Linked DNA regions of Roseateles amylovorans. The protein of the gene in region 1 binds, or shares a complex with, the protein of each later gene. Links are inferred from orthologs where the notes say so. Each region holds a gene or a part of one and is shown on either strand. Other genes may lie near its edges.

Region 1 (15,431 bases):
AGCGGCGTTCAGAGCGGTGGTCAGGGCGGTTGCCCCGTTCCTCGACCGGGGGACGCGCAGCGGCTGGATCAGGCGCCCGCGCGTCCCCGGGATCGGTCAGGCAGAACCGAAACGAGCTCAGTTCCGGATCAGATGATCAAAGGCGCTGAGTGCCGCCTTCGCGCCGTCGCCGGCCGCGATGATGATCTGCTTGAACGGCACCGTCGTCGCATCACCGGCGGCAAACACGCCGGGCACCGAGGTCTGACCCTTGGCATCGACAATGATCTCGCCGTGCTTGGACAGCTCCACCACACCGCGCAACCACTCGGTGTTGGGCACCAGACCGATCTGCACGAACACGCCTTCCAGCTCGATCCGCTTGGCTTCGCCCGTAGCCCGATCGGTGTAGTTCAACCCGTTGAGCTTGCCGCCGGCGCCGGTGAACTCGGTGGTCTGGGCCTGCTTGATGATGGTGACGTTCGGCAGGCTTTCCAGCTTCCGGACCAGCACCGCATCAGCACGCAGTTGATCGCCGAACTCCAGCAAGGTCACATGGGCCACCAGGCCGGCCAGGTCGATGGCCGCTTCCACGCCGGAATTGCCACCACCGATCACCGCCACCCGCTTGCCCTTGAAGAGCGGACCGTCACAGTGCGGGCAATAGGCCACGCCCTTGTTCTTGTACTCTTCCTCGCCCGGCACATTCACATTGCGCCAGCGCGCGCCGGTCGACAGGATCACCGTCTTGCTCTTGAGCGATCCCCCGTTGGCCAGCTGGATCTCGATCAGGCCGCCAGGTGTGGCCGCAGGCACCAGTTGATCGGCCCGCTGCAGGTTCATGACGTCCACACCGTAGTCCTTCACATGGGACTCCAGCGCCATCGCGAACTTCGGACCGTCGGTCGACAGCACCGAGATGTAGTTCTCGATGGCCAGCGTGTCGTTGACCTGGCCGCCGAAACGCTCCGCCGCGACGCCAGTGCGGATGCCCTTGCGCGCTGCATAAACCGCCGCCGCCGCGCCGGCAGGACCGCCGCCGACCACCAGCACGTCGAACGCTTCCTTGGCGGAGAGCTTCTCGGCGTCCTTGGCGGCAGCGCCGGTGTCGAGCTTGGCGACGATCTCTTCAGCCGTCATGCGGCCCGAGCCGAACTCGGTGCCGTTCAGATAGACCGTCGGCACCGCCATGATTTCGCGGGCGTTGACTTCGTCCTGGAACAGCGCGCCGTCGATGATCACCGTCTTCACACGGGGATTGAGCACCGACATCAGCGACAGCGCCTGCACCACGTCCGGACAGTTGTGGCAGGACAGGGACATGTAGACCTCGAAGGCATAGTCGCCGTCCAGGCCCTTGATCTGGTCGATCGTCGATGGCTCGACCTTCGGCGGATGACCACCGGTCCACAACAGCGCCAGCACCAGCGAGGTGAACTCGTGGCCCAGCGGGATGCCGGCGAAGCGCAGGCTCTGCTCGGTGCCGGTGCGCTTGAGGCTGAAGGACGGGCGACGGGCATCGGCGCCGTCGAGCTTCAGCGTGATCTTGTCGGACATCGATGCGACGTCCTGCAGCAGCTGCTTGAGCTCTGCGGAGCTCTCAGAGTCACTCAGCGAAGCCTCGATCTCGAACGGCAGCGTCACCCGCTCCAGATAGGCCTTGAGCTGCGCCTTGAGGTTGTCGTCCAACATCGTTACTTCCTTTCTTAGATTAAGCGACTTTGAGAACCGGCCTCCCTGGATCACGACGATCCGACTGAACGACGTCAGGGCGGCCAGATTCCCACCCGCAGGCCGACGGGGCCCGCGGGTGATGCATTGGCATGCAATGGGTGAGGAACATCCTCAACCGGTCAAACGGATTTAGATCTTGCCGACCAGGTCCAGCGACGGAGCGATGGTCTTCTCGCCTTCCTTCCACTTGGCCGGGCAAACTTGACCGGGGTGGCTGGCGACATACTGGGCAGCCTTGAGCTTGCGCAGGGTTTCGGTCACGTCACGGGCGATGGCGTTGTCGTGGATTTCCAGGGTCTTGATCACGCCGTCCGGATTGATCACGAAGGTACCGCGCAGGGCCAGGCCTTCTTCCGGAATGTGCACGCCGAACGCGTTGGTCAGGGCGTGGGTCGGGTCGCCGACCAGCGGGAACTTGGCCTTGCCCACAGCCGGCGAGGTCTCGTGCCACACCTTGTGCGAGAAGTGCGTGTCGGTGGTCACAATGTAGACCTCAGCACCCAGCTTCTGGAACTCGGCGTAGTTGTCAGCGGCGTCTTCGACTTCAGTCGGGCAGTTGAAGGTGAAGGCGGCCGGCATGAAAATCAGCACGGACCACTTGCCCTTCAGCGACTCTTCAGTCACGTCAATGAACTTCCCGTTGTGGAAGGCTTGCGTCTTGAAGGGCTGAACTTGGGTGTTGATCAGGGACATGTTTTCGTCTCGCTGTAAGGGTGGATGGGATGAGTTGGATCATAGGAGCATCCCCCCACTGGCGGCTTTGAATTCCCCAATGAGGCTTATTGCCATTGGCTATTGATCGGAACTATCGACTGTCATTTGGTCGATAGACAACGTTGATAGATCATGCGGGGCGGGATTTCAAGCCGTCCGTCGCCAGCGCCAGTCGTAGAGCCCCAGGCACGACACGACCTCGCACGATCAGGCACCCAGCCATCCCGCCAACCAGCGCGATCAGGCAACGGGCCACACCACCGACCAGCACGATCAAGCACCCGGCCACCGCACCACTCAGCACGATCAGGCACCCGGCCACCCCACCGCCCAGCACGATCAGGCACCCGGCCACCACACCACCCAGCACGATCAGGGGGACCGGGGCCCCGTTTGCTCCGTGTCCCTTCTTCGTCGGACTAACGTCCGCCGAATTCATTCCTGATACCTCCGCAAACGGGGCCCCGGTCCCCCTGATCCGATATACCCCCATCCAGCACCTTCAACCCCCAGCCACCACTCCCACTCATCACAAATGTCCGTGGTCGGATGACGGATGACGGATCGCCGGAGATCGAAGATGGGAAATGGGAGATGGGAGACAGAAGCTGGAAGTTGAAGGTGGGGTCTGAAATGGAAGATGGGACGCGGCACCCCGAGCACCTGAGACGGCCAAGCGCCGCCACCCACGGGCCATGGCGCGGCATTCCATGGGCTCGATGGTGAGCCGATGGGTATGGGCGGGTGGGACCCGCCACGTCATCCGTATCAGATTCGGCAGGCAGTCCTTAAAAGCGCTCGAGCGCCAGCAGATCGTCGACGCTTTGGCGGCGGCGGATCAGTCGGTCCTCGTCACCATCGATCAGCACTTCGGCAATCAGCGGACGGCTGTTGTAGTTGCTGGACATGGAAGCCCCATAGGCCCCGGTGTCGTGAATGACCAGCAGGTCGCCGACCCGGGCCTGCGGCAGGTCGCGAGTGAGGACGACACCCCCATCGCCCTGGGTGAAGACGTCGCCGGATTCGCACAGCGGCCCGGCCACCACCGTGGCCTGCGAGGGTCGGGAAAGGCCGTCCGCGGGAATCAGGCTCATGGCATGGAAGCTGCCGTACATCGCCGGCCGCATGAGTTCGTTGAAGCCCGCGTCGACGAGCACGAAGTGCTGCCGTCCCTGGGCCTTCACCGCCCGCACCTCAGCCAGCAACACGCCCGATTCCGCCACCAGGTAGCGCCCCGGCTCCAGCTCCAGCGCCAGCGCATGGCCGATCACGGACTCTGCCTCCTTCCGCGCCGCATCCCACAGGCTGAAGTAGTGGTCGATGTCGATGCCAGCCTCGCCATCGCGATACGGAATGGACAACCCGCCCCCTGCGGAGATGGCCTTCAGATCATGCCCCGCCGCCTGCACCTGCCGGACCAGCGTGACCATGGCGCCGCTGACTTGCGCCAGATGCCCGTAATCCACGCCCGAGCCGATGTGCATGTGCAGCCCGATCAAGGTCAGTCCTTGCTCCCGGATGGCCTGCAACGCCTGGGGCAACTGTTCATGCCAGATGCCGTGCTTGCTGTGCTCGCCGCCGGTGTTGGTCTTGTTGCTGTGACCGTGCCCGAAGCCGGGATTCAGCCGCAGCCACACCGGGTGCCCCGGAGAAACCGCGCCCAGTTGCGCCAGCATGTCGATAGACCCTGCGTTGACCGGTACCCGGTGCGCCACCACGGTCTCCAACGTCTCCCGATCCAGCAGGTCCGCCGTGAAGACGATGCCCGAATGCACCGCGTCATCGCCCTGGCCGACCGTGTAGCCGGCTGCCAGCGCGCGCAGGATCTCACCGCGGGAAACCGCATCCACCTTCACACCCTGCTCCCGCATCAGTCGCAGGATGTGGGTGTTGGAACAGGCCTTCTGTGCGAACCGCACCGTGTCGAAGCCCCGGAGTGCGGCGATTCGTTCCCGGATCACGGCCGCGTCGTACACCCACAGTGGCGTGCCGTAGCGCGCCGTGAGTTGCAGAAGTCGCTGGGCGCGGGCGGGACTGAGGGCTTGAGGCATGGTGATGGGGTGCAGGCTTGCATGTTGGGGAAGGATCCGCATCGACGCCGCAGCGCCATCGATCCGACGGGCAGGAGACCGATGCAGAAGCCTGCTGGAGCATCGTCGCTCCATGCCATTCAATCAAATGCTTTTGTTTCGCGATGGCATTCAGGATTGATATGCTCGTGCCGATCCGGCTCAGGTGATTGAGCTTCGACTTCTTCTGCTCGATCAGCGCGACCCATGTCCCTCACCCATCGCCACATAGAAGTGTTCCGCGCCGTGATGACGGCGGGAAGCGTCACCGGCGCCGCGCAGTTGCTGTTCACCTCACAGCCCACCGTGAGCCGGGAGCTGGCTCGGATGGAATCTTTGCTGGGCTACGCGCTGTTTGAACGGTCCGCCGGCCGCTTGCGACCGACGTCCCGCGCGCTCGCATTGTTCGACGAGGTCCAGCGGGCCTATCACGGGCTGGATCAAGTCGTCGCGAGAGCCCAATCCCTGGGCCGTGCGCAAGATGAGCGCCTGCAGGTGCTCACGCTACCCGCCCTGGCGCACGCGCTGCTTCCGGCAGCAAGTCAGCGCTGGCTGACCCGGCATCCCGAAGCCCGCCTGTCACTGACGCCGCAGGAATCACCGCTGCTGGAGGAATGGATGGCGGCGCAGCGTTTCGACCTCGGCTTGAGCGAAGTCAGCGCCGCCGTGCCGGGCACCCAGAGCGAAACGCTGGTGGCGCTCGATGAAGTCTGCGTGCTCCCGGCTGGGCATCGGCTGTCCGCGAAGGCGGTGCTGGAACCGCGTGATTTCGAAGGGGAACGCTTTGTGAGCCTGTCGGCCGAGGATCCCTATCGCCGGCAGTTCGATGCCATCTTCGCGGCAGCCGGCGTTCAACGCCGATTGCAGACAGAGACCCACAGCGCAATCGCGGTCTGCGCGTTGGTGCAACAGGGCTTGGGCGTGGCGCTGGTGAACCCGCTGACGGCCTGGGCCTGCGCCGGACCGCAGCTTCAGATCAGGCCGTTTTCGGTGTCGGTGCCGTTTCGGATCCAGGCGCTGCGTCCCTTGCATCGCCCCCGACATGCCTTGGTCGACGACTTCATCGTCGCAGTGAAGCAGGCACTCACCGCCGTCCAAGCCTGACAGAAGCGAGGCCAGGCCAGGCCAGGCGGATGCGATGCGATGCGATGCGACGCGACGCGACGCGACGCGACGCGACGAGCTTACTTGTTGACGACCGACCGCAGTGCTGGCACCGCGAGGAAGCGCTCACGCACCGAGCGTTCGATGCCGGCGGCATCCAGCCCGCACTGCGCCATCAGCTTGGCGGGTTCGCCGTGCTCGACGTAGGTGTCCGGAAGGCCCAGCTGCAACACCGGCAATGCCAAGCCCAGGGACTGCAGGCTTTCCAGCACCGCACTGCCGGCGCCGCCCATCACGCAGCCGTCCTCGACAGTCACCAGCGCATCATGGGTGCGCGCCAGTTCCGCCACGAGCTCGACGTCCAGCGGCTTGACGAAGCGCATGTTGGCCACGCTGGCGTCCAGCGATTCAGCCGCCTTCAGCGCCGGGTAGAGCAAGGTCCCGAAGGCCAGGATGGCGATGCGGGGCGACCCATGGCCGCGTGTCTGCGCCTGCGCCGAGTGGCGACGGATCTCGCCCTTGCCCCAGGGCAGCGCCACCATCTCCTGCTGGATCACGGTGCCGACACCCGCACCACGCGGATAGCGCACCGTCACCGGGCCATCGTGCAGATGACCGGTGTACAGCGCTTGGCGGCACTCGTTCTCGTCCGCCGGCGTCAACACGCTCATGTTGGGCACGCAGCGGGTGAAGGCGATGTCGTAGTTGCCGGCGTGGGTGGCGCCGTCCGCGCCGACCAGACCCGCACGATCCAGCGCGAACAAGACCGGCAGGTTCTGCAGCGCCACGTCATGGATCAGTTGGTCGTAGCCACGCTGCAGGAACGTGGAGTAGATTGCCACGACCGGCTTGAGCCCTTCACAGGCCAGGCCGGCGGCGAAGGTCACCGCATGCTGCTCGGCAATGCCCACGTCGTAATAACGCGTCGGGAAGCGCTTGTGAAACTCCACCATGCCCGAGCCCTCGCGCATCGCGGGCGTGATCGCCACGAGCTTGGGGTCGGCTTCGGCCATGTCGCACAGCCAGTCGCCGAACACCTGGGTGAAGGTCTTCTTGGACGGCACGGTCGCCGGCTTGATGCCTTCGGCCGGGTTGAATGGTGTCGGGCCGTGGTACTTGACCGGATCGGCCTCGGCCAGCTTGTAGCCCTGGCCCTTGCGGGTGACCACGTGCAGAAACTGAGGGCCCTTCTTGTCGCGCAGGTTCTCCAGCGTGGGCACCAGCGCATCCAGGTCGTGGCCGTCGATCGGGCCGACATAGTTGAAGCCGAATTCCTCGAAGATCGTTCCGGGCACGAACATGCCCTTGGTGTGCTCTTCGAAGCGGCGCGCAAATTCATACAGCGGCGTGTTCTTCAGCACCGACTTCGCGCCCTCGCGGGCCGCAGCGTAGAACTTGCCGCTCATCAGCCGGGTGAAGTACTTGTTCAGCGCGCCCACCGGCGGGCTGATCGACATGTCGTTGTCGTTCAGGATCACCAGCACGTCGCCCAGCAGGCCGCCATGGGCCACGCCGGCATTGTTCAAGGCTTCGAACGCCATGCCGGCGGTCATCGCGCCATCGCCGATGATCGCGACCACGCGGCGGGACTCGCCCTTGAGCCGAGCCGCCATCGCCATGCCGTGAGCGGCGGAGATGGAGGTGCTGGAGTGCGCGGTGCCGAAGGTGTCGTATTCGCTCTCGTCGCGACGAGGGAAGCCGGAGATGCCGCCCTGCTGCCGCAGCGTGGGCATCGCATCGCGACGGCCCGTCAGGATCTTGTGCGGGTAGGTCTGGTGACCCACGTCCCAGACCAGCCGATCGCGCGGCGTGTCATACACATAGTGCAGCGCGAGCGTCAGCTCCACCGTGCCCAGATTGGACGACAGATGGCCGCCGGTTTTGGACACGCTGTCAAGCACATGCGCGCGCAGTTCTTCCGCGACCTGCGGAAGTTGCGCCCGCGACAGACGACGCAGATCCGCCGGGCTGTCGATGCCCTGAAGCAAGGACGGGGAAGTCGCAGAGTGATCGCTCATGACCGGACCTGTTTTCTCAGTTGTCTCGTTCGACCACCTTGTCAGCCAGCAGGCTGAGCCAGGCGGTGTCGGCCAATCCGCTGTCGGCCAGGGCCTTGTGGGCCTGGTCGCGCAGCTGCAGCGCATAGGCGCGCGCGGCATCCAGGCCGAGCACGCTGACGTAGGTGGGTTTGTTGCTGTCCTGGTCCTTGCCGGCCGTCTTGCCGAGGACCTCGGAATCCTGCGTGACGTCCAGGATGTCGTCGACCACCTGGAATGCCAGGCCGATCGCCGCACCATAGTCGCTCAAGGACGTCCAGGCGGTCTCGCTGATGTCGCCGCACGCCGCGCCCATCAGCACGCTGGCCTGCAGCAGCACGCCGGTCTTGCGCCGATGCATGTCCCGCAGCGCGCGCTCGCCCAACGGTTTGCCGACGCTGGCCAGGTCAATCGCCTGGCCGCCGGCCATGCCGTCATAACCGCTGGCGCGCGCCAGCAGCCGGCACAGCCGCGCCTGGAGCGCGGGGGCAACGCCGGTGTCAGGCGTCAACACATCGAAGGCCAACGCCTGCATCGCATCGCCGGCCAGCATGGCCTGAGCCTCGCCGTACTGCACATGCAGGGTCGGCTTGCCGCGACGCAGCACGTCGTTGTCCATGCAGGGCATGTCGTCATGCGCCAGCGAGTAGGCGTGAATCAGTTCGACGGCGCAGGCGGCGCGCATGGCGGCCTCGCGCTCACCGCCCACCGCCTCGGCCGCCGCCAGCACCAGCAGCGGACGCAGCCGCTTGCCGGCGCCCAGCACCGCGTACCGCATCGCCTCGCCCAGGCCGGCCGGAGCGGCTTCGGGCACCCAGGCCTCCAACGCCAACTCGACTTCCTGCAGCGAACGTTTCACCCAGTGCTCGAACACGCCTGCATCCACTTATTCTTCTCCCCAAGTCCTCATGTCGCCGCCTTCCACCACCTGTACTTGTTGTTCGACGGCCTGAAGCCTGGAGCGACAGAACTTGAGCAGTTCCGCGCCACGCTGGTAACTGGCCAGTAACTGGTCCAGCGGCAGTTGACCGGCTTCCATCGATTGGACCAGCCGCTCCAACTCCTCCACCGCCTGCTCGTAGCTGGCGGGTTCCGGGTTCTGGGCGGGCTGGGGAGCCGCTTTGGCACTGGCGGAAGGCTTGCTCATTTCAAAACACGAAAAAGGTGATTGTAAGCACCGGGACAGGGCGAACCCGAATCAGACCTACGGGGGGGGTGTGAGCGGGGCGCCACAGCGGTGCCGCCGCACCAGAACCGAGAGACCTGTCTCGGAGGAAGGAAAAGATGCACGGCAAGCGTGGGCGGCGAGCGGAGCAAAGGGGCGAAATGCGCCGGCACCCCGTGGGAGGGATCACAGGCCCGACACCGGGCACCCTGCAGGCCCTTGAAGTGCGGCTCCCCCGTCCCCAGGTCCTGCTTCAGCCCTCTTACAGACCCTCCGAAGCACCTGCTCGAGTCCCCTGGCCCCACCAGATGCCTGAACCAGACACCCGAGCATCACACAGATCCCCCACGACCGGTCACTTGTCAGCCCGGACCTGGCGCGACTGCACAGGAGGGCATCCGAAATACGTCAGTCCCGCACGGTCTTATAGAGGACTCGCCAGAGTTGCCCCGGGTACAATCACCGGTTCCCCTGCCCGCCCGCATGCTCTAGAAGTCGAAAAGCTATGAACCCTTTGAAACAGGGCCTGCGCGCGTTCCTTACTCGTCCATCATTCCGGCCCGCCCGATCTGGGGGGCGGCCGGTCACGGTTGACATTGGTGTCTTGGAGACCCTCTTGGATCATGTCCGACCTGAGCATCCCTCTCAGCGCCCTTGAAAGCAGCACGGCGTCCAGCCACCCTCAGCTGCCAGTCTCTTCCTACTTCGACGAGGACCTGTTCCGCCGGGAACAGGAACTGATCTTCCAGCACGGTCCGCGCTACCTCGGCCACGCCCTGGCGTTGCCCGAGGTCGGCGACTACTACGCCTTGCCCCAGGAAGGCGAAGGCCGCGCCCTGGTGCGGCATGCCCAAGGCATCGAACTGATCTCCAACGTCTGCCGCCATCGGCAGGCGGTGATGCTGCGTGGCCGCGGCAACACCCGCAGCAATATCGTCTGCCCACTGCATCGCTGGACCTACGACCTCAAGGGCGAGCTTGTCGGCGCACCGCACTTCAAGCAAGACCCCTGCCTGCACCTGAACCGCTACAAGGTCCGCGAGTGGAATGGCCTGCTGTTCGAGGACAACGGCCGCGACATCGCCGCCGATCTGGCCGCACTGGGTCCGCGCGCGGCCCTGGATTTCAGCGGCTATCAGTTGGACAAGATCCACGTCCACGAGTGCGACTACAACTGGAAGACCTTCATCGAGGTCTATCTGGAGGACTACCACGTCGGCCCGTTCCACCCCGGCCTGGGTCACTTCGTCACCTGCGACGACCTGGCCTGGGAATTCGGCCGCGACTATTCGGTGCAGACCGTCGGCGTGAACAAGGCGCTGAGCAAGCCCGGCTCGGCGGTCTATCAGAAGTGGCATGAGCAGGTGCTGGGCTTTGGCGGCGGCACCGCGCCCGATCAGGGTGCCATCTGGCTGACCTACTACCCCCACATCATGGTGGAGTGGTATCCCAACGTGCTGGTCATCTCCACGCTCTTCCCGCAAGGTCCGCAGAAGACGACCAACATCGTGGAGTTCTACTATCCCGAGGAGATCGTCGCCTTCGAGCGCGACTTCGTCGACGCGCAGCAGGCCGCCTACATGGAAACCTGCATCGAGGACGACGAAATCGCCGTGCGCATGGACGCCGGCCGCAAAGCCCTGATGGAACGCGGCGACAACGAGGTCGGCCCCTACCAGAGCCCGATGGAAGACGGCATGAAGCACTTCCACGAGTGGTACCGCGCCCTGATGAAGCGCTGACGCACCGATCGCGACCGGCACGCCGCCCGGTCGCGCCCCATCCAAACGCCCGCCGCCCACCGGTGCGCACAACGCCCTGCTCTTGCAGGGCGTTCTCGTTTTGGCGGCTCACCGCCACAGCCCGGCTCGAGGTTCAGGGTGAGAATCGGCCGCATGTCTGCATCCCTGTTGATGGTGTTGGCGACCTTGCTGTTCGCCACCATGGGTGTCTGCGTGAAGCTGGCTTCGGCCTACTACAGCGCCGGCGAGATCGTCATGTACCGCGGCCTGGTCGGCACGCTGATCCTTTTCGCGCTCACGCGCACGCGCGGGCTCTCGCTCAAGACCGCCGTGCCGGCGATGCATTTCTGGCGCAGCCTGTCCGGCGTGATCGCGCTCTCGTTGTGGTTCTTCGCCATCAGCAAGCTGCCGCTGGCCACCGCGATGACGCTGAACTACATGTCCTCGGTCTGGATGGCCCTGTTCCTGATTGGCGGCGCCGTCCTGATGGGCGCGGCGAAGGTCGATCCGCGGCTGGTCGTCACCGTGCTGCTGGGCTTCCTGGGCGTCGGACTGGTGTTGCAGCCTGCGATGGAAGAGCAGCAGATGTGGCACGCCATGGCCGGACTGGCATCGGGCATGCTCTCCGCCATGGCCTATCTGCAGGTCACCTCGCTGGGGCGCGTCGGCGAGCCGGAATATCGCATCGTCTTCTACTTCTCGATGGGCGGCGTCGTGGCCGGCGCCTTGACCACGCTGGTCTCGCACGGCGGCTGGCATGCGCATACCTGGAAGGGCGCGGCGCTGCTGCTGGCAGTCGGTCTTCTGGCCACGGGCGCTCAGTTGATGATGACCCGCGCCTACGGCACCGGCAAGCCGCTGGTCAATGCGTCACTGCAATACCTGGGCATCGTGTTCTCGGCGTTGTATGGTGTGCTGCTGTTTGGCGACCGGCTCGGTCTGCCCTCCTGGCTGGGGATCGTGTTGATCGTCGTCGCCGGACTGGGCGCCACCCTGCTGCGCGCCCGGAGCACGCCCAAGGATGCCCAGCATTCGGTCAGCGAATCCTGATGTGTGAAGGGGGATCGCCGGCCGCCGATCGCGGCGCCGACGGTCCGCCGGTCTTTCGATCCACCGATCTTCTGAACGCACCATGAGCCATCCCGTCCACCGCAGTCTTGTGTCCGTCGATCAACTGCAGGCGCTGATGGCGTCGCCGACGCCGCCGCTGGTGGTGGATGTCCGCTTCGATCTCGCCGACACCGGCGCCGGCGAACGGGCCTTCGCCGCGGCGCATCTGCCCGGCGCGTTCTATCTGCACCTGGATCGCGACCTGAGCGGCCCCAAGCAGGTGGGTGAGCACTTCCGTGGCCGTCACCCGCTGCCGGAGCGCGAGGCCTTTGCCGCCACGCTCAGGTCGCTCGGTCTGCGGCACGGCCAGCAACTGATCGCCTATGACGCCGCAGACGGCATGTATGCCGCACGGCTCTGGTGGATGCTGCGCTGGCTGGGCCATGACGCGGTGGCCGTGCTCGATGGCGGTTTCGCCGCCTGGCAGCAAGCCGGCGCAGGCACCTCTGCGGCGCCCAGCCCCCGGCCTCCCGAGGGCGACTTCGCGCTCGGCGAGGCCCTGGAGCAGCCACTGTCCGCGCAGGAACTGTTCGGACAACTGGGTCGCGTGCGGCTGATCGACGCCCGCGCCGCCGAACGCTTCCGCGGCGAGGTCGAACCGCTGGACAAGCAGGCCGGCCACATTCCTGGCGCCAGCAATCGCTTCTTCAAAGGCAACCTGACGCCGGAAGGTCGCTTCAAACCCGCCGACCAACTGCGCGCGGAGTTCCTCGCCGTCCTGGGCTCGTTTGATAGCGCAGACACCGTCCATCAGTGCGGCTCCGGCGTGACCGCCTGCCACAACCTGCTCGCGATGCATCACGCGGGTCTCACCGGCAGCCGCCTGTATCCCGGCTCGTGGAGTGAATGGAGCGCCCAGCCGCGCCTGCCGCTCGCCAAAGGCTGAGCCAAAGGCTGAATCACAGGGCCTCCACCGACCTGTTCGCGTGACCGGTGACCGGTGACAGGTGACGGTCACCCCGCCACGACTCCGCCCGCCGCCCCCGCCATGACGGCGGGAGGCCCGATGCAGGCCCGCAAACGACAGCCGGCAGCCCACAGGCACGGGGTTTGCTGCGCTGGGGCCTTCTCGGCTTGATCGGGATTGACATCGCGCAGAACCGGAGCACCATGCACGAGTCAGACTGAGCAGGCAAGTCTTGACCCTGAATTCGCCATCACCGCGCTGGCGGCGATCGCGACCTCGGGGTGAACTTCCCTTCACACGGAGGCCCGCCATGTTCCAACGCATCCTGATCCCCACCGACGGTTCGGACATCACCGCCAAGGCGGTGGACACCGCCGTCCGCCTGGCCCGCCATCACGGCGCCAAGCTCTTCGCCATCAGCGTCAAAGAGCCCTTCCCCTACAGCGCGGTGTCTGAAATGCAGCCCACCCCGCCGCAGGAATTCTTCGACGCCCAGGAACGCATCGCCCAGGAGCGCCTGAGCCAGGTACTGGCCGCCGCACGAGCCGAAGGGCTGGAGATCGAAGCCCACAGCGTCGAGGCGCTGCACGCCTGGGAGGCCATCATCGAACACGCCAAGCGTGTCGATGCCGACCTGCTGGTCATGGCCTCGCACGGCCGTCGCGGCTTTCAGGCCCTGCTGCTCGGCAGCGAGACGCAGAAGGTGCTGACCCACTGCGAGTTCCCGGTGCTGGTGGTGCGCTGAAAAGAGCAAGGGGCGCCTTGTCGCGCCCCTTGTCCTCACCTCCGACCCATCACCGCGCCGGCGCGCAGCTCAATGTGCGTGGCCGTGCCCGTGCTGGCCGCCGACCACCATCAGCACGAAGCCGATCCCGACGCCCAGCCACAGCAGCTGCAGCGCGGTGTCCTTCCACGGCAGCCGGCGCTGCAGTTGCGGAATGAGGTCAGCCACCGCCACATAGATGAAGCTGCTCGACGCCGCCACCAGCAGGTAGGGGAACAGCGACTGCCAGGGCCCGACCACGAAATAGCCCAGCAAGCCGCCCGCGACCGCCGCCAGACCAGACACCGCATTGAAGAACAGCGCCTTGCCGCGCGAGAAACCGGCGTTCAGCAGCACGATGTAGTCGCCCACCTCCTGTGGAATCTCGTGCGCGATGATGGCCATCGCGGTGACCCAGCCCAGGTGGTGGTCCGCCAGAAAGGCGGCGGCAATGATGATGCCGTCGCAGAAGTTGTGGATGCTGTCGCCCACCAGCACCGCCAGGCCGCCTCGGCCCGCCTGTTCGCGGTCGAAGTGGTGATGGTGGTGATGGCCGTCCCCCTGGTGGTGATGGGTGTGCCGGTACAGCTCCGCCTTCTCCAGCAGAAAGAAGAACATCAACCCGCCCAGCAGGGTGAGGAACAGCGAATGCGGGTCGGTGCCGCTCTCGAAGGCTTCCGGCAGCACATGCAGCAGCGCTGTGGACAACAGTACCCCCGCGGACAGGCTCACCAGATGGTGGACGATGCGACTGAGCAGGCCCACCGTCAGCATCGCCGCGATGGACACCGAAGCCAGGCCGCCGGCCAGGGTCACGAGCAGGATGTAGAACAGGGTCATGGACAAAAAAGGCGCACCTCAATGGGTGCGCCGGTAGGGATGCTGAAATTGTCTCAGACTCGTCAAGCCCCCGCCTGACCCAGGCTGTGCGCGGCGCGCCCGGATCGCCCGGATCGCCCGGATGGTCATGATGACCCTGACGGCCGGGAGCGCCGCGAGCACCGGGGACCCCGGGGGAGCCGGTCACGCCGGCCGCCGTCGATCAAACGCCGTGGGCCTTGAACCAGGCCTGGCAGCGCGTCCAGCCGTCCTTGGCATCCTCGGCGCGGAAGCTGGGTCGATAGTCCGCATGGAAGGCATGGCCGGCGTCCTTGTAGACGACGAATTCGCTGGCCTTGGCCGCTGTGCTGCCCTGCTTGAGCGCTTCCTGCATGGCTGCGACGCTGGTCAGCGGAATGCCGCCATCCTGCCCGCCATACAAGCCCAGCACCGGCGCCTTCAACTGGCCCACCAGGTCGATCGGATGTTTCGGCGTATTCGGGTTGGACTGCCCCTGCAGCCGTCCATACCAGGCCACCCCGGCCTTCACTGCGTTGCTGTGCGCCGAATACAGCCAGGTGATGCGACCACCCCAGCAGAAGCCGGTGATGCCCAGCCGCGCGGTGTTGCCGCCCTGGGCCTTGGCAAACGCGACGGTGGCATCCAGGTCGCGCAGGACCTGCTCATCCGGCACCTTGCTGATCACTTCGGCCATCAGTCGGCTGATTTCGGTGTAGGCCTTGGCATCGCCCTGGCGCAGGAACAGATCGGGCGCGATGGCGAAGTAGCCGGCCTTGGCAAACCGCCGTGCGACATCCGCAATGTGTTCATGCACGCCGAAGATCTCGCTGATCACCAGCACCACCGGCGGATGCTTCACGCCCGCCGGCCGGGCCGCATAGGCCGGCATGTTGAAGTTGCCCACCGGCACGCTCACCGGGCCGGCGTCCAGGCCCTGGGTGTCGGTGGTGATCGTCTGGGCGCTGACCGGCAGCACGGCGGCCGCAAAGCCGCTCCCTACCGCGGTTCCCACAAACGCCCGGCGGTTGAAACCGCGTTCGGGTAACAGGCTGTCGAAGTCCGCTTTCGTCATGCAATGCCTCCTTGGGTGCTGCTTGCGATGGATCGGGCCGGATCGGGGCGGGCCTGACGCCCGCAGCGCAGACACTGCAGGCCCGAAGCCGACCGTGCGCCTGGCGACGGCTGGGCGCGGCCGATTCTAGTGGCGTGTCCCGCCACTCACGGACGACCTTGAAATTGAAGGATTTCGAGGCCCCGAAACGCCGCGA
Region 2 (15,574 bases), 520 kb from region 1 along the record:
GTACTTGCCGCCCACGCGTGCCAGGTCCGGCCCGGTGCGCTTGCTGCCCCACTGGAAAGGATGGTCGTAGACGAATTCGCCAGCGACCGAGTAGTGGCCGTAGCGCAGCGTCTCGGCCCGCAGCGGCCGGATCATCTGGGAGTGGCAGTTGTAGCAGCCCTCCCGGATGTAGACGTCACGTCCGGCCAGCTGCAGCGGGGTGTAGGGCTGCAGCCCTTCCACCGGTTGGGTGGTGGAGCGCTGGAAGAACAGCGGCACGATCTCGACCGCACCACCGACCAGCACCGTCAGCAGCACCAGCACGATCATCAGGAAGTTGCTGGTCTCGATGCGCTCGTGACCCGCGGGTTTGGCATGGGAAGTTGCCATGGGGTTCTCCTTCTTGTCAGGCCGCGGCCAGCACGGTGGGAATCGGCTGCGGACGCGCCACGCCGACGCGCGCCGTCATCACCACGTTCCAGGCCATCAGGCACATGCCGCCCAGGTACAACAGACCGCCGAGCAGACGGATCACATAGAACGGATAGGTCGCCTTGACGCTTTCCACGAAGGTGTAGACCAGCGTGCCGTCCGGATTCACCGCGCGCCACATCAGACCCTGCATCACCCCGGCGATCCACATCGCGGCGATGTAGAGCACGATGCCGAGCGTGGCGATCCAGAAGTGCAGCTCGATGGCCCGCTTGGAATACATCTCGGTGCGGCCATACATGCGCGGGATCAGGTGGTAGAGCGATCCCATCGAGATCAATCCGACCCAACCCAGCGCGCCGCTGTGCACATGGCCGATGGTCCAGTCGGTGTAATGCGAGAGCGCATTGACCGTCTTGATCGACATCATCGGACCCTCGAAGGTCGACATGCCGTAGAACGACAGGGCCACGATCAGGAACTTCAGGATCGGGTCGTCACGCAGTTTGTGCCACGCACCGCTCAAGGTCATGATGCCGTTGATCATCCCGCCCCAGCTCGGCGCCAGCAGCACCAGCGAGAACAGCATGCCCACGCTCTGCGCCCAGTCCGGCAGCGCCGTGTAGTGCAGGTGGTGGGGACCGGCCCACATGTAGGTGAAGATCAGCGCCCAGAAGTGGACGATCGACAGCCGGTAGCTGTAGACCGGCCGATTGGCCTGCTTGGGGATGTAGTAATACATCATGCCCAGGAAGCCGGCAGTCAGGAAGAAGCCCACCGCGTTATGGCCATACCACCACTGCACCATGGCGTCCTGCACGCCGGCGTAGGCGGAGTAGCTCTTGGTCAGGCTGACCGGAATCGCCGCACTGTTGACGATGTGCAGCAGGGCCACCGCAATGATGAAGGCACCGAAGAACCAGTTGGCCACATAGATGTGACGCACCTTGCGGATGCCGACGGTGCCGAAGAACACCACCGCATAGGACACCCAGACCAGGGCGATCAGGATGTCGATCGGCCATTCCAGCTCGGCATACTCCTTGCCGCTGGTCAGGCCCAGCGGCAGGGTGATCGCGGCCAGCACGATGACGAGCTGCCAACCCCAGAAGGTGAACCACGCCAGGCCCGGCGCAAACAGCCGGGTCTGGCCGGTGCGCTGCACGACATGGAAAGCCGTGGCCATCAAGGTACAACCGCCGAAGGCGAAGATCACCGCGTTGGTGTGCAACGGTCGCAAGCGACCGTAGCTCAGCCACGCAATGTCCATGTTGAGTTGCGGCCAGGTGATCTGGGCCGCAATGATGACGCCCACCAACATGCCCACCACGCCCCAGAGCACGGCGGCCAAGGCAAAGGCACGGACGACCCCGTCGTCATAGCTGGGCGGCCGAACGCCCTCTGCATTCGGACTCGAAACCCTACTCATCGGAGCTCCTTATTAACGCTGATTCGCTGCATGGCAGCAATTCTTTGGCAGCCACTCCCAAACAGCCTTGACGGCCATCAAGCTTGAGAGTCGTCCTCGAGGATTCGCTGACCTTCCCGGTCGAGCGACTCCAACTGCCCGGAATGCAGCGCCCATCCAAATACGCCCAGGATGAGAATCACCAGCACCACGGACAGCGGAATGAGTAAGTACAGGATGTCCATTCGATTCAGCCCCGCCCCAGACGGGCCGCATTGGCCACGACGAACAGCGAGCTCAGCGCCATGCCGAGCCCGGCCGCCCAGGGCGGCAGCCATCCCATGAGTGCCAGCGGCACGCAGATCGCGTTGTAGAGGGCGGACCACGCCAGGTTCTGCCGCACGACAGCGCGGGTCCGATGCGCCAGCCGCAACGCCTGAGTGACGGCGTCCAACCGGTTGCCCACCAGCAGCGCGTCGGCGCGCGACTTGGCCAGGTCGGCCCCCTGCCCCATCGCCACCGAGACCTGCGCGCGGGCAAGCACCGGCGCATCGTTGATCCCGTCGCCAAGCATCAAGACCTGGCCCCCGTGCTGTTGCAAATGCGTCACACAGGCCAGTTTGTCTTCGGGACTGGCGCCGCCTTGCCACTGGGTGATGCCCGCCTGACGGGCCATCGATTCGACCCGGTCCGCACGGTCACCAGAGAGCAGCGTCACCGACAAGCCCAGGTCGCGCCAGGCCTGCACCGAGGCCACTGCGGCATCGCGCAGTTGTTCCTGGAAGCGCCAGGCCGCCACGACCCGGCCATCGCAGCCCAACACCAACTGCGCGTCCGGCAGCATCGACGGGGCCTGTCCGGCGGATGACGCCCAGGCTGCCGAGCCCAGCCGCCACCGCTGGCCGGCGCGATCCCGCGCCTCCAGACCGAGGCCGGGATGCTCCTGGATGTCGAGAAGGTCGATCGACCGATCGCCCGGGTTCGCACGCGCGGCGAGAACATCACCTGACCCCACGTCGACCAGAGGACCGTTCGGTGCGTCGAGCCGATGCGGTGAGTGCGTCAGGATCGATGGGTCAACGCCGGCAGCCAGCGCTCGGTCTGGCACTCCGGATGGGGGTGACGGCAGCGCAGACGACTGGGAGCGAACCAGCGCTTTGGACAAGGGATGGTGCGACGCCCTCGCCATGGCCAGCGCCACCTCTCGTGCTGCGGGGTCCATGGTGGTCGGCCATTGCGCGCCGAGCGCCGGCGCTGCATCGGTCAGGGTGCCGGTTTTGTCCATCACCACCTGATTCACCCGCGCCAGGCTCTCGATCGCATCCAGTCGGGACAACAAGAAACCGCGTCGCGCCAAGCGGCCGGCGGCAGCGACCCAGGCCGCAGGCGCTGCGAGCGACAACGCGCAGGGACAGGTCACGATCAGCACCGACACGCTCACGGCCAGCGCACGTGACGGATCAATGAACTGCCAGACCCCGGCCGCGCCCGCGGCCAGCAGCAGAACCACCCACAGAAAACCGCCGGCCACACGGTCGGACAGCCGCAGCATGCCGGGCCGCTCCAGGAAGGCCTCGCGCATCAGGCGCTGAATGCCGGCCAGCCGGGTGTCCGCCCCGAGCGACGTGATCCGCAACCGCATCGCCCCGGTGAGGTTGAGGCTGCCCGCCAGCACCGAATCGCCGATGACCTTGTGAACCGGGTGCGACTCGCCCGTCAGCAAGGATTCATCGGTGTCGCTGCTGCCGACCTCGATGACCGCGTCGGTCGGGATGCGTTGTCCGGCGGCGACGCGGATCCGATCACCGACCGTCAGATCATCGATGCTCACCCACTCGCCGTCGCCGTTGGGCAGACAGCGCTCGACCTGGTCCGGCAGCACATCCACCGCCTGCTCCAGCGCGAGCGCCGCCCGATGGCGGGACCGCAACTCCAGGTAGCGGGCGCCTAACAGGAAGCAGACGAACATCGTGATCGAATCGAAATAGACCTCGTGTCCGAAGGCACCGCCGGGGTCCAGCGTGGCGCCGGTTCCCGCCACGAAGGCCACCGCCAGGCCGAGCGCCACCGGCACATCCATGCCTACACGACCACTTCGCACCTGCACCCAGGCCGCGCGGAAGAACGGACCGGCGGCCAGCAGCATCACCGGCAAGGTCATCACCCACTGGCCCCAGCGCAGCAAGGCGCTGACGTCGGCCGTCATCTCGCCGGGCTCGGCGATGTAGGTCGGCCAGGCCAGCATCATCACCTGCATCATCAGGAAGCCCGCCACGAACAGGCGCCACAGCGCCTGTCGGTGCTCCCTGCGCCGCAGGTCCTGCGCCGAGTCAGGGACATCGGGGGCCAGGTCATAACCGGCGGACTGAAGCACCTGGCGCAGGTCGCTCAGTCGGGTCTGGTGCGGCCACCAGTCCAGGGTCAGCCGCTGGGTCGCGGCGCCGACCTGGGCCCGCACGACGCCAGGCTGCACGTCCAGGAGCGATTCAATCAAACCGGCACAGCCCGCACAGTGCATGCCGGACAGGCGCAGTCGGGAACGGGCCAAGGGGGGCGAGGTGGTGGGGGGCACGGCGCCCAGAGGCGAGGCGGTCGACGCTGGCGATGATGCAGCGCCTGGAACTGGGGGGCTGGATGAAGCCAATCGCGCGACGGAATCCGGATGCTCGGGGGACTCCACCGAGATCCAATCCGTGAAGCTGGAGAGCGACGGAAAAGGGGTTGGCGCGGCCTGCGCCGACGCCATGGAAACGGACCGGGCAATCGCTGTGCCATCCGCCTCACTCAATCCAGGCACCGGACCCAGCGAATTTCCCGCATCCATGGCCGGATTCACCAAGTCCATCTCCTCCGCCGTGCGCCGCGCCCTTGCCGCGTTTTCGGTGTTCAGGCCAGTGGTTTCCTCTGCAGCACTGCCCCGCAGGCGGAGGGCAAGTGGGCTGCACGTTTCTTCACGATCAGCGCAGGCAATGGGCGGCGGCATGCCGGTAATAATGCGACATGTCCAAAGGTTTGAACATGGTCAATATCAAGTTCGCAATCGCTTCCCTGAGCCTTGTTTTTGGTTCGATCCTGCCAGTTGCACATGCGCAACAGGGACCCCAGAAAGGCCTGCCGGTCGTGGAGTTGGGCGCCGGCATGCATCTGATTCACGCCGAAGTGGCACGCACCGAAGAGCAACGCGCCATCGGTCTGATGAATCGAAAGGAAATGCCAGCCAATGCCGGCATGCTGTTTGTGTTCGAGCAGGCCGGCGTTCAATGCTTCTGGATGAAGAACACCCTGATTCCGCTGTCCATCGCTTTTGTCGGCGATGACGGCAGCATCGTCAATATCGATGAGATGCAGGCCTTGTCCGAGGCCTCGCACTGCTCGGCCAAACCGGTGCGTTATGTGCTGGAAATGAACCAAGGCTGGTTCTCCAAACGCGCCCTGAAGGCAGGCACCAAACTTCGCGGCGGCCCCTGGCCGAAATAATTGACGGCAGTCATCGCAGTGAATGGATGCTGACGCCCAATTGCCTCACTTTTCAGGGCCGATTGGCCTCCACAAACAGAAACGGCCCGGATCATCCGGGCCGTTGTTCATTCAGGGTTGGCACGCACCCGCGTCAGACGCCTCAGGCGCCGTCGCGGGTCGTGATCCCGATCAGAAGTTCGCTTGCGCGAACTCCCAGTTCACTAGGCTCTTCAAGAAGGTCTCGACGAACTTCGGGCGGGCATTGCGGTAGTCGATGTAGTAGGCATGCTCCCACACGTCGATGGTCAGCAGCGGCTTGTCGCCGGTCGTCAGCGGGGTGCCGGCGGCGCCCATGTTGACGATGTCGACCGAACCGTCGGCCTTCTTCACCAGCCAGGTCCAGGCGGAACCGAAGTTGCCGACGGCGCTCTTCTGGAAGGCTTCCTTGAAGGCGTCGTAGCTGCCCCACTTGGCGTTGATGGCGTCCGCCAGCGGGCCGCTCGGTGCGCCACCGCCATTGGGCTTCAGGCAGCTCCAGAAGAAGGTGTGGTTCCAGATCTGGGCCGCATTGTTGTAGATGCCGCCGCTGGAAGTCTTGACGATCTCTTCGAGCGTCTTGCTCTCGAACTCGGTGCCCTTCTGGAGGTTGTTCAGGTTGTCCACGTAAGCCTTGTGGTGCTTGCCGTGGTGGTACTCCAGCGTCTCGGCGCTGATGTGCGGCGCCAGCGCGCCCTTGTCATAGGGCAGGTCGGGAAGAATATGTTCCATGAGGCACTCCTCTATTGAGTTTGGACAAAGATCGCGGCGATTGTAGGCAGCTTGCCTGGGCGCCCGATCGAAGGGGATTAAGGAAGGTCATCGGCCTGGAGGGCGTGCACCCGCTGGACGCGCAATTGGGCTTCGCCGTCGGCCAGCACGGCGCGCAAGTCCTGACCCTCGCTGAGTTGCTGGATCGATGCCAGCGCATGACCCTGACCATCGTCCAGCCAAGCGTAACCGCGCGCCAGCACTTGACGGGGGTCCAGCGCCTGCAACCGGGCGCCCAGCGATTCCAGCCGATGCCCGCCCCGCTGCAGCGATTGGGGCAAGGCACGCGCCAGCCGCTGCGCCAGATGGTCCAGCCGCTGCCCTTGCATCGCGATTCGCCGCGGCACGACCTGGCCCGCGCGCTGCGACAGCAGGTCCAGACGCCGACGCTGACGCGCCAGCGCATCACCCGGGCGGGCCAGCCGCAGCGCCAGGCGGTCCAGCCGCTGGGCCACACCGTCCAGCCTCTGTTCCAGCCGCCGATGCAGTTGCCGCTCCAGCGCGGCCAGGGTCTCCAGGCATTGCTGACGGGAGACGGTGGCCAGTTCGGCGGCGGCGGTCGGCGTGGGTGCGCGCAGGTCGGCGGCGAGATCGGCCAACGTCACATCGGTCTCATGGCCGACACCGCAGATCACCGGCAGCGGTGATTCCGCAATCGTCTGGACCACCCGCTCATCGTTGAAGGCCCACAGGTCTTCCAGCGAGCCTCCCCCTCGCACCAGCAGCAGCACTTCCGCATCGGCCCGGTCATTGGCCAGATTCAAGGCACGGACCAGGGCCGCAGGCGCTTCCGCCCCCTGGACCAGGCTGGGATAGATGAACACCTGCGCATGCGGCGCGCGGCGCGCGAGTGCAGTGAGCACGTCATGCAGGGCGGCGCCGCCGGTGGAGGTGATCACGCCGATGCGCCGGGCGAAGGTGGGCGGCACGCGTTTGCGGTCCGGATCGAACAGGCCTTGCGCTTCCAGCCGGGCCTTCAGGCGGAGGAACTGCTCATAGAGCGCGCCCTCGCCGGATCGGCGCATGGCCTCGACGACGAACTGGAGCTCGCCGCGTGGCTCATACAGCGCCACGCGTCCGCGAATCTCCACGCTCTGACCGTCGCGTGGCGAGAAATCGACCAGGCTGGCGGCCCGGCGGAACATGGCGCAGCGGATCATGGCCGCCTGGCCGTCCGCATCCTTCAGGCTGAAGTAACAGTGGCCGCTGGTCGCGCGCGTGAACCCGGAGAGCTCGCCTTGCACCGTCAGCACCGGGAATCGCGCCTGCAACGCGTCGGAAAGTGCCGTCAACAGGGCACCGACCCCCCAGACCATCCGTGCTGATGCGGGTTTCGAGCCGTCAATCATGTGCAAACCCAGGCGTGGCGCGGGTCAGGAACTCCACAGCCGCGCCAATACTGTTCCCGCGGGCCATGTTGCCCGTCATGCGGCCGTCACATAACGATAAGCGCTTGTTTTTCAATGGATTTTTTCTGCTGTTTTTTGTGGCAAGCCAATTCGTACCCCGTAGAAATCGGCCTTGGCGCCATTGCTCACGCGCTTTTCCACAAAGTTATCCACAGGATCGGTGGATGTTTGTAAGGGCTTGTGAGGAGGTGATCCGGTGGTCTGCGGGAACGCCGCGTGGCGCCATAATGCGCGCCGGGCCTCAAGATGCCCGAACGGAGGGAATGCCTTGTTTTCGATCATACAAGCCGCCGGCTGGCCGATCTGGCCGCTGCTGCTGTGTTCCGTGGTGGCTCTGGCCCTGATCATCGAGCGCTTTGTCAGCCTGCGCGCCAGCCGCGTGGCGCCGCCCAGCCTGATTGAGGAAGTGCTGGGCGTCACCCAGTTTCAGATCCCCAGCCAAGACGTTGTCAGCAAGCTGGCTGAAAACTCCTTGCTCGGTCAGGTGCTGGCTTCGGGCCTGCGCGCCTCGCAGGCGGACCCGCGTGGCGGCGAACCCCGCCTGCGCCAGGTCTTCGAGCTGTCTGGCCGCCACGCGATCCATCAGATGGAACGCTACCTGAACGCGCTGGGCACCATCGCCGCGGCCGCGCCGCTGCTGGGTCTGCTGGGCACCGTGGTGGGCATGATCGAGATCTTCGGCAGCCAGAGCCCGACCGGCAACAACCCGGCCCTGCTGGCGCACGGGATCTCGATCGCGCTCTACAACACCGCCTTCGGCCTGATCGTGGCCATCCCGGCGCTGATGTTCTACCGCTTCTTCCGCGGCAAGGTGGAGTCCTATGTCATCGACATGGAACAGGCCAGCGAACGGCTGCTGACCCATCTGAGCAACCGCGCGCTGGCCCAGGCCTCAGGCAGCAGCCAACCGGTGACGCCGCCCGTGGCGCCGGCCAAGCCGACGAAGGCAGCGGCCAAATGAAGTTCCGCCGTCGTCACAACGAGGAGCCGGAGATCAACCTGATCCCGTTCATCGACGTGTTGCTGGTGGTCCTGATCTTCCTGATGCTGTCGACCACCTATTCGAAGTTCACTGAACTTCAGGTGACGCTGCCCACCGCCGATTCGCAGACGATGAAGGACCGCCCGGCGGAGATCATCGTGGCGATCGCCGCGGACGGCCGCTACGCGATCGACCACCAGGCCGTGGAGGGTCGCAGCGTCGACCTGCTCACCACGGCCCTGCAACAGGCTGCGCAAGGTCGGCCCGACCCCATCGTGATCATTTCCGCCGATGCGGCCACGCCGCACCAGGCGGTGGTGAACGTGATGGATGCGGCGCGCCGCGCCAACCTGCCGCGGCTGACCTTCGCTGCCAATAAACCCCGGGAATGAGCCGGGGGGCACTCGAAGAGCGGCTGCAGCGCGCCTGGCGAGACGACGACCGTCTGGCTCGGGCGCTGCGTCCGCTCTCGCTGCTGCACGGCGGCGTGCTGAAGCTCCGCAGCCTGCTCTATCGACTGAGACTCAAACGGACCGCTTCGCTGCCGGTCCCGGTGATCGTGGTTGGCAACTGGGTCGTCGGCGGCGCCGGCAAGACCCCCACCACCCTGTCACTGCTGGAGTCACTGGCCCGCCTGGGCGTGCGCGCCGGCGTCATCTCCCGAGGCTATGGCCGCGCGGATGACCGCGAGGTGCGCCTCATCCAGGACGGCGACCGCGCCGAAGACGTCGGTGATGAACCTTTGCTGATCGCCCAACGCGGTCGGGTGCCGGTCGCGGTGGGTCGGGACCGCGTTGCCGCGGCGCGGGCGCTGCTGGCGGCCCATCCAGCGCTTCAGGTGCTGGTCTCGGACGACGGCCTGCAGCACTGGCGCCTGCCGCGTCAGCTCAGCATCCTGGTGTTCGACGAGCGTGGCCTGGGCAACGGGCAACTGCTGCCCGCCGGCCCGCTGCGCCAATCGCGCGACCTTCCGCCCACACCCGGCAGCACCGCCCACCAGCTGGTGCTCTACAGCACCGGCCGCCCCAGCACCGCGCTGCCAGGCTTCGTCGGCACACGCCAGTTGGCCGGTGCGGTGGGGTTGGCGGATTGGTGGCGCGGCGAACCGGCGCGGCTGGAACGCCTGCATGCGCTGCGCAACAAACCCCTGATTGCTGCCGCCGGTCTGGCCCGACCGCAACGATTTTTCGACATGCTGGGCGATCAGGGATTGAGCTTTCGCGCGCTGCCCCTGCCCGATCACGCGTCGCTGGACCCCCTGCCCTGGGCCCGCACCGATGAGGTCGTCATCACCGAGAAGGACGCCATCAAGCTCCGTCCCGAGCCGCTGCAAGGCTGCCGGATCTGGGTGGTGGCGCTAGACTTCCGCCCCGAACCTGCTTTTGAGGAAGCGCTTCAGCGAGAGCTGGGGCGACTGCTGCCCGACCATGGACCATAGACTCATCGAGATGCTGGTGTGCCCCGTCTGCAAGGGCCCGCTGGAAGACCGCCGACACGGCCCCGACAGCGCCCTGCCCGCCCGTGAACTGGTGTGTCCCGCGGACCGCCTGGCCTTCCCGGTCCGGGACGGCATCCCCGTGATGCTGGCCACCGAAGCCCGCTCGCTGGATACCGAAGGCGAACAGGCGTGACCGCCTTTCACATCATCGTGCCGGCGCGCCTGGCCTCGACGCGGCTGCCGAACAAGCCGCTGGCAGACATCGCCGGTGCGCCGATGATCGTGCAGGTCGCCCGTCGCGCCGCGCTGGCGGGTGCCGAGCAGGTGGTCGTCGCGACCGATGCCGAGGAAGTTCGGCGCGCCTGCGAAGCGCACGGCGTGCGCGCCGTGATGACGCGTGCGGACCATGCCAGCGGCAGCGATCGGTTGGCGGAGGCCTGCGAGCTGCTCTCCCTGCCCGATGACGCGGTGGTGGTGAATGTGCAGGGCGATGAGCCCCTGATCGCGCCGGGCATGATCCGCGCCTGCGCGGACCTGCTGACGGCGCGTCCGCAGTGCCAGATGGCCACGGTCGCCCACGAGATCGACAGCGACGAAGAGTTCGCGAACCCGAACGTCGTGAAGCTGGTGACGGATGCGCAAGGTCTGGCGCTGTACTTCTCCCGCGCACCGATTCCCTGGTGGCGCGACGCTCCCGGCGGCGGCGCTCGCATCAAGCCGTCCGCGGTGCTGCGGCATGTGGGGCTGTATGCCTACCGCGCCGGTTTTCTGCGCCGCTTCCCCACGCTCAGCGTCAGCCCCCTCGAGCAGATCGAGGCGCTGGAGCAGTTGCGGGTGCTGTGGCACGGCGAGCGCATCGCGGTGCATGTCAGCCCGGAGCGCCCCGGCCCCGGCGTGGACACCCCTGAAGACCTGGCACGCGTGCGCAGCCTGATGGAAGGTGCGGCGGGCTGATCATCCGATTCCAAGCGGCATCCGGTCGATGACAGTCTCTCGCGGCGAGTAGCCCGCGAGGGTTACAGACGGGTTCATTCCCTTGCCGCGTCAGCGGGGCGAAGGCTGGCGCATGCTATTCTCGCCCGCAGTTTTCGAGGGCGCGTCCGCAGACGACGAGCCCTCTCCCTGTATCGAGGAGACCCATGCGACTGATTCTTCTGGGCGCCCCTGGCGCCGGTAAAGGCACCCAGGCGGCCTTCATCTGCCAACAGTTCGGCATTCCCCAAATTTCGACCGGCGACATGCTGCGCGCCGCCGTCAAGGCAGGCACCGAAATGGGCCTCGCGGCCAAGAAGGTGATGGATGCCGGCGGCCTGGTGAGCGACGACATCATCATCGGCCTGGTCAAGGAACGCATCACCCAACCGGACTGCGCCAAGGGTTTCCTGTTCGACGGCTTCCCGCGCACCATCCCACAAGCCGATGCGATGAAGAGCGCCGGCGTGAAGCTGGACTACGTGCTGGAGATCGCCGTGCCTGACGAAGCCATCGTCGAGCGCATGAGCGGCCGCCGCGTGCATCCGGGCTCGGGCCGCAGCTATCACACCAAGTTCAATCCGCCCAAGGTCGAAGGCAAGGACGATGTGACCGGTGAAGATCTGATCCAGCGCGACGACGACAAGGAAGAGACCGTCAAGAAGCGCCTGGAGGTCTATCAGTCGCAGACCCGTCCGCTGGTGGACTACTACTCGAACTGGGCCGCCAGCGGCGATGCCCAGGCACCGCAGTACCGCCGCATCGAAGGCATCGGCTCGGTTGACGAGATCACCTCGCGCGCCCTCGCGGCGCTCGCCTGATCCGCCCAAGCAGCCGCAGCGGTCCGGGTAGCCCAATGCGCCCATACCGATCGATTCCAGCGTGTCGCACGCGGGCCCCGGGTCCGCGTTGATGCGCCATAAGGGCGACCGCAGAGTCGCTCTTTTTTCAACTCGCAATTGACGTTAACGTCAACGGAAGGAGACAAGCCATGGACATCGCCAACAAGGTTTTCATCGTCACCGGCGGCGCCTCGGGCCTGGGAGAAGGCACGGCACGCATGCTGGCCCGCGAGGGCGCGAAGGTCGTGATCGCCGACCTGCAGGTGGAGCGCGGTGAAGCGCTGGCACAGGAACTGGGTGGCGCCTTCGTGAAATGCGACGTGAGCCAGGAGGCCGATGGACAGGCCGTGGTCGCCAAGGCGGTCGCGCTGGGCAAGCTGATGGGTCTGGTCAACTGCGCCGGCATCGCGCCCGCCGCCAAGACCGTCGGCAAGGAAGGCGCGCACTCGCTTGCGACCTTCGCCAAGGTGATCCAGGTCAACCTGATCGGCAGCTTCAACATGATCCGACTGGCTGCGGAAGCCATGGCCAAGAATGAGCCGGAATCGACCGGTGAACGCGGCGTGATGATCTCCACCGCCTCGGTCGCGGCATTCGATGGCCAGATGGGCCAGGCAGCCTATGCGGCCTCCAAGGGCGGCGTGGTGGGCATGACCCTGCCCGTGGCCCGCGATCTGGCCCGCAACGGCATTCGCAACATGACCATCGCGCCCGGCATCTTCGGCACGCCGATGTTGTTCGGCATGCCGCAGGAGGTGCAGGACGCGCTGGCCGCCAGCGTGCCCTTCCCTTCGCGTCTGGGCCGTCCGGAGGACTATGCGAAGCTGGTCCACCAGCTCATCACCAACGACATGCTCAACGGCGAGGTCATCCGCCTGGACGGCGCCATCCGCATGGCACCGAAGTAAGCGGCGCCGGGTTTTCTCGGTCCCACGGCGTCGCCACAGGGCGGCGCCGCAAAGAAAAAGGCCTCCCGACGTCAGCCGGGAGGCCTTTGTGCTTGATGCCACTGCAGATCGACGATTCAGCGCAGGTTCACAGCGCGTCGGTGTGATCCGCAGGGCACGAGCAGATCGCTTCGAGGCGGCGGCATAAAGCCGCCGCCAGGGCGATCACTTCTTCGCGCTGCGGGCGTAGACGCCCCACATGCCGGCGATGTCCGCGGAACCGTCGGTGCCCTTGACCGTGCGCCAGGTGGCTTGCGCCTTCGCGCTGTCGCCCGTCAGGAACTGCGCCATGCCGAGGTACAGCTTCGCGTCTTCCGCACGCTTCAGGTTGCCCTTGGCAATGCCTTCCTCGATCAGCTTGATGCCTGCAGGACCTTGGCCGCGATGTGCCAGCGCCAGGCCCAGCTTCACCAGGTCATCGCCTTCACGGGCGCTGCGCGCGGCCTGTTCGGCGGCGGCCTGACCGGCCTTGGCTTCGGCGATGCGCTTGTCGAGCAGGTCGACCAGGCGCTTCGGACGGCCGTTGTCGTCGGTCGGCTTGAGCACGCCGGCGGCGAAGCCCTTGTCGATGACCTTCTTGCCTTCGTCAGGATAGCCCGCGGCACCGGCCAGCTGCGCCAGTTCCATGTAGTCGTTGGCACCGTCCATGTTGTCGGTGGCCAGGCGCAGACGCAGGATGTCGAGCTGATAGCGAGCGGCAGAGAAGCCCTTCTTGCTCTGCAGCGTGCCCAGCACCTGCTTCCACAGCGCCTTGGTCGGGTAGTAGTGCAGCAGCTTCTGCACCATGGCGGACTCGGTCGCGCCATCACCCTTCTTGTTGGCAGCCCACAAGGCCAGGTCCAGCTTCTCCTTGTCCGGCGCGCGGCCGGCCTTCTCGGCGGCAGCGATGTCGGCCAGCGTGTCCCGCAGGACCGGGCCCACGTCACCCGAACGCATCTGGGCGGAGGTCTGCACCTGCTTCATCGCGGCGCTGTTGCCGCCGGCGGCGAAGTACTTGTTCGCCCAGTCCAGCGCCTTGGCGTTGTTGCCCGCACGGGCATAGGTGCCGGCGATGGATTCCATCATCGGCAGCTTCTGGTTGGCGGGCAGGCGACCGGCGGCGTTCAGCGCATCGAAGGCCTTGACCATGGCGTCGGCATCACCGGTGCGGGAGGCGGCGGCAATGCGCAGACCTTCCAGCGCGGCGTTCTCATCGGCGTTGCGACCGGGGACGGCTTCCGCTTCCCGGAGCTTGGCCAGGGCTTCGACCGCCTTGCCTGCCTTCAGCAGATCGGACGCCGCCTTGAGGTGCTTGCCCACATCCGGACGGACCTGCGCAGCAGACTGGCTCATCAGGCCCAGCGTGCCCTCGGGCGTTTGACCCATCAACAGCGCCGCGGCGCCAACAGCGGCCGTAGCCAGCAGTTTCAGTTTCATTCGCTTGCTCTCCTACGAAGAAAAACGCGCCGCCCTCGCGGGCAGCGCGTTCTGTTCTAACACCAAATCAGGCAGCCATCAGTTGAGGAACTGTTCGTTCCCGACCATGGCCATCTTCTTGACGCCCAGGCGCTGCGCGGAGGCCATCACCGACGCCACATAACCGTATTCGGCCAGCTTGTTCGGCTTGATATGGACTTCCGGCTGATCGGGGATCGCGACGACCTCCGACAGCTTGGTTTCCAGCGCGGCGTGGTTCGGCACAGCGATGCCGTCCCAGAACACGGTGCCGTCGAAGTCAATCGCAACCTCATGGACGATCGGGTCCTGAGGCGGCGGGTTGTTGTTCGGCGGCGGCATGTCCAGGTTGACCGAGTGCAGCTGGATCGGGATGGTGATGATCAACATCACCAGCAGCACCAGCATCACGTCGATCAGCGGCGTCGTGTTGACGTCCAGCATGGTTTCCGGCTCGTCACTGCCGTTGGAGCTTCCCACATTCATACCCATGGTGTCGCTCCTTCAGCCACCGCGAGCCGGCGGCTCGGTGACGAACTTGATGGACATGATGCCCGCGCGCTGGCACGCGACCATCACCTTGCCCACGTTTTCGTAGCGCGATTTCTCATCGCCACGGATGTGGACTTCCGGCTGAGGATTCAGAACTGCGATCTTCTTCAGACGTGCCACCAGCGCTTCCGTATCCGGAATCGGCTGCACGCCCCAATAGATGTCGCCATCCTTCGTCACCGCGATTTCAATGTTTTCCGGCTTGGTGACGCGGACCGCATTGGTCTCCTTCGGCAGGGTCACCCCCACCGACTGCGTCACCACCGGCACGGTGATCAGGAAGATGATCAGGAGCACCAGCATCACATCCACGAGGGGTGTGGTGTTGATGGTCGAGACCACCTCGTCATCGCCACCGGACGAACCTACGTTCATCCCCATAGTGAGTCCTCCAGGACTACTGTGAATTAACGGCCTGCGACCTTGCGGCTGCCCATCAGGACACCGTGCAGGTCAGCAGCGAAGGCACGGACTTGGCCCATCACCGACTTGTTGCGGTTGACCAGCCAGTTGTAGCCCAGCACCGCGGGAACCGCGACACCCAGACCGATGGCGGTCATGATCAGCGCAGCGCCCACCGGGCCGGCGACCTTGTCGATCGACGCTTGACCGGCCACGCCGATCTGGGTCAGTGCTTGCAGAATGCCCCAGACGGTACCGAACAGGCCGATGAAGGGAGAGGTCGAGCCCACGGTCGCCAGGAAGCCCAGGCCGCCTTGCAGACGCGAGTTCACTTCGCCGACGGCGCGGTCGATGTTCATCGTCACCCAGGTGTTGTGATCGATGTTCTCGGTCAGCGCACCTTCGTGATGATCGGACGCCTCGACACCGGTTTGGGCGATGAAGCGGAAGGCGCCGGTTTCGCTCAGGCCCTTGATGCCTTCTTGCAGCGAAGCCTTCTTGAAGAAGGAAG

The links.
Region 2: the proteins of N4261_RS07090 (region 1) and xseA are in contact, whole or in part, in a cryo-EM structure (PDB 8TXR), measured with the Escherichia coli proteins. The link is inferred for Roseateles amylovorans from one-to-one orthologs.

Annotation. Positions count from the first base shown.
Region 1 is NZ_CP104562.2:1,631,091-1,646,521, reverse strand. Bases 7,154-9,815 are described here. They hold N4261_RS07090 (exodeoxyribonuclease VII small subunit), read right to left. Parts: upstream 8,784-9,815; coding sequence 8,523-8,783; downstream 7,154-8,522. Other genes in these bases: N4261_RS07085 (aromatic ring-hydroxylating oxygenase subunit alpha), read left to right, coding at 9,425-9,815; N4261_RS07095 (polyprenyl synthetase family protein), read right to left, coding at 7,635-8,522; dxs (1-deoxy-D-xylulose-5-phosphate synthase), read right to left, coding at 7,154-7,618. In the rest of the region: ahpF (alkyl hydroperoxide reductase subunit F), read right to left, coding at 118-1,671; ahpC (alkyl hydroperoxide reductase subunit C), read right to left, coding at 1,843-2,406; lysA (diaminopimelate decarboxylase), read right to left, coding at 3,216-4,478; N4261_RS07105 (LysR family transcriptional regulator), read left to right, coding at 4,704-5,600; more of dxs, read right to left, coding at 5,681-7,153; more of N4261_RS07085, read left to right, coding at 9,816-10,543; N4261_RS07080 (DMT family transporter), read left to right, coding at 10,697-11,593; N4261_RS07075 (sulfurtransferase), read left to right, coding at 11,676-12,539; N4261_RS07070 (universal stress protein), read left to right, coding at 12,871-13,305; N4261_RS07065 (ZIP family metal transporter), read right to left, coding at 13,375-14,163; N4261_RS07060 (dienelactone hydrolase family protein), read right to left, coding at 14,366-15,235. UniProt on the Escherichia coli protein: Bidirectionally degrades single-stranded DNA into large acid-insoluble oligonucleotides, which are then degraded further into small acid-soluble oligonucleotides.
Region 2 is NZ_CP104562.2:2,147,170-2,162,743, reverse strand. Bases 5,280-8,084 are described here. They hold xseA (exodeoxyribonuclease VII large subunit), read right to left. Parts: upstream 7,435-8,084; coding sequence 6,124-7,434; downstream 5,280-6,123. Other genes in these bases: N4261_RS09225 (MotA/TolQ/ExbB proton channel family protein), read left to right, coding at 7,763-8,084; N4261_RS09230 (hypothetical protein), read right to left, coding at 7,546-7,776; N4261_RS09240 (superoxide dismutase), read right to left, coding at 5,468-6,046; N4261_RS09245 (DUF192 domain-containing protein), read left to right, coding at 5,280-5,296. Also shown: ccoO (cytochrome-c oxidase, cbb3-type subunit II), read right to left, coding at 1-369; ccoN (cytochrome-c oxidase, cbb3-type subunit I), read right to left, coding at 386-1,840; cbb3-type cytochrome oxidase assembly protein CcoS, read right to left, coding at 1,918-2,064; N4261_RS09250 (heavy metal translocating P-type ATPase), read right to left, coding at 2,070-4,367; more of N4261_RS09245, read left to right, coding at 4,820-5,279; more of N4261_RS09225, read left to right, coding at 8,085-8,455; N4261_RS09220 (ExbD/TolR family protein), read left to right, coding at 8,452-8,868; lpxK (tetraacyldisaccharide 4'-kinase), read left to right, coding at 8,865-9,914; N4261_RS09210 (Trm112 family protein), read left to right, coding at 9,904-10,107; kdsB (3-deoxy-manno-octulosonate cytidylyltransferase), read left to right, coding at 10,104-10,868; adk (adenylate kinase), read left to right, coding at 11,054-11,707; N4261_RS09195 (3-hydroxyacyl-CoA dehydrogenase), read left to right, coding at 11,878-12,636; N4261_RS09190 (hypothetical protein), read right to left, coding at 12,841-14,091; N4261_RS09185 (ExbD/TolR family protein), read right to left, coding at 14,170-14,601; N4261_RS09180 (ExbD/TolR family protein), read right to left, coding at 14,614-15,042; N4261_RS09175 (MotA/TolQ/ExbB proton channel family protein), read right to left, coding at 15,069-15,574. UniProt on the Escherichia coli protein: Bidirectionally degrades single-stranded DNA into large acid-insoluble oligonucleotides, which are then degraded further into small acid-soluble oligonucleotides.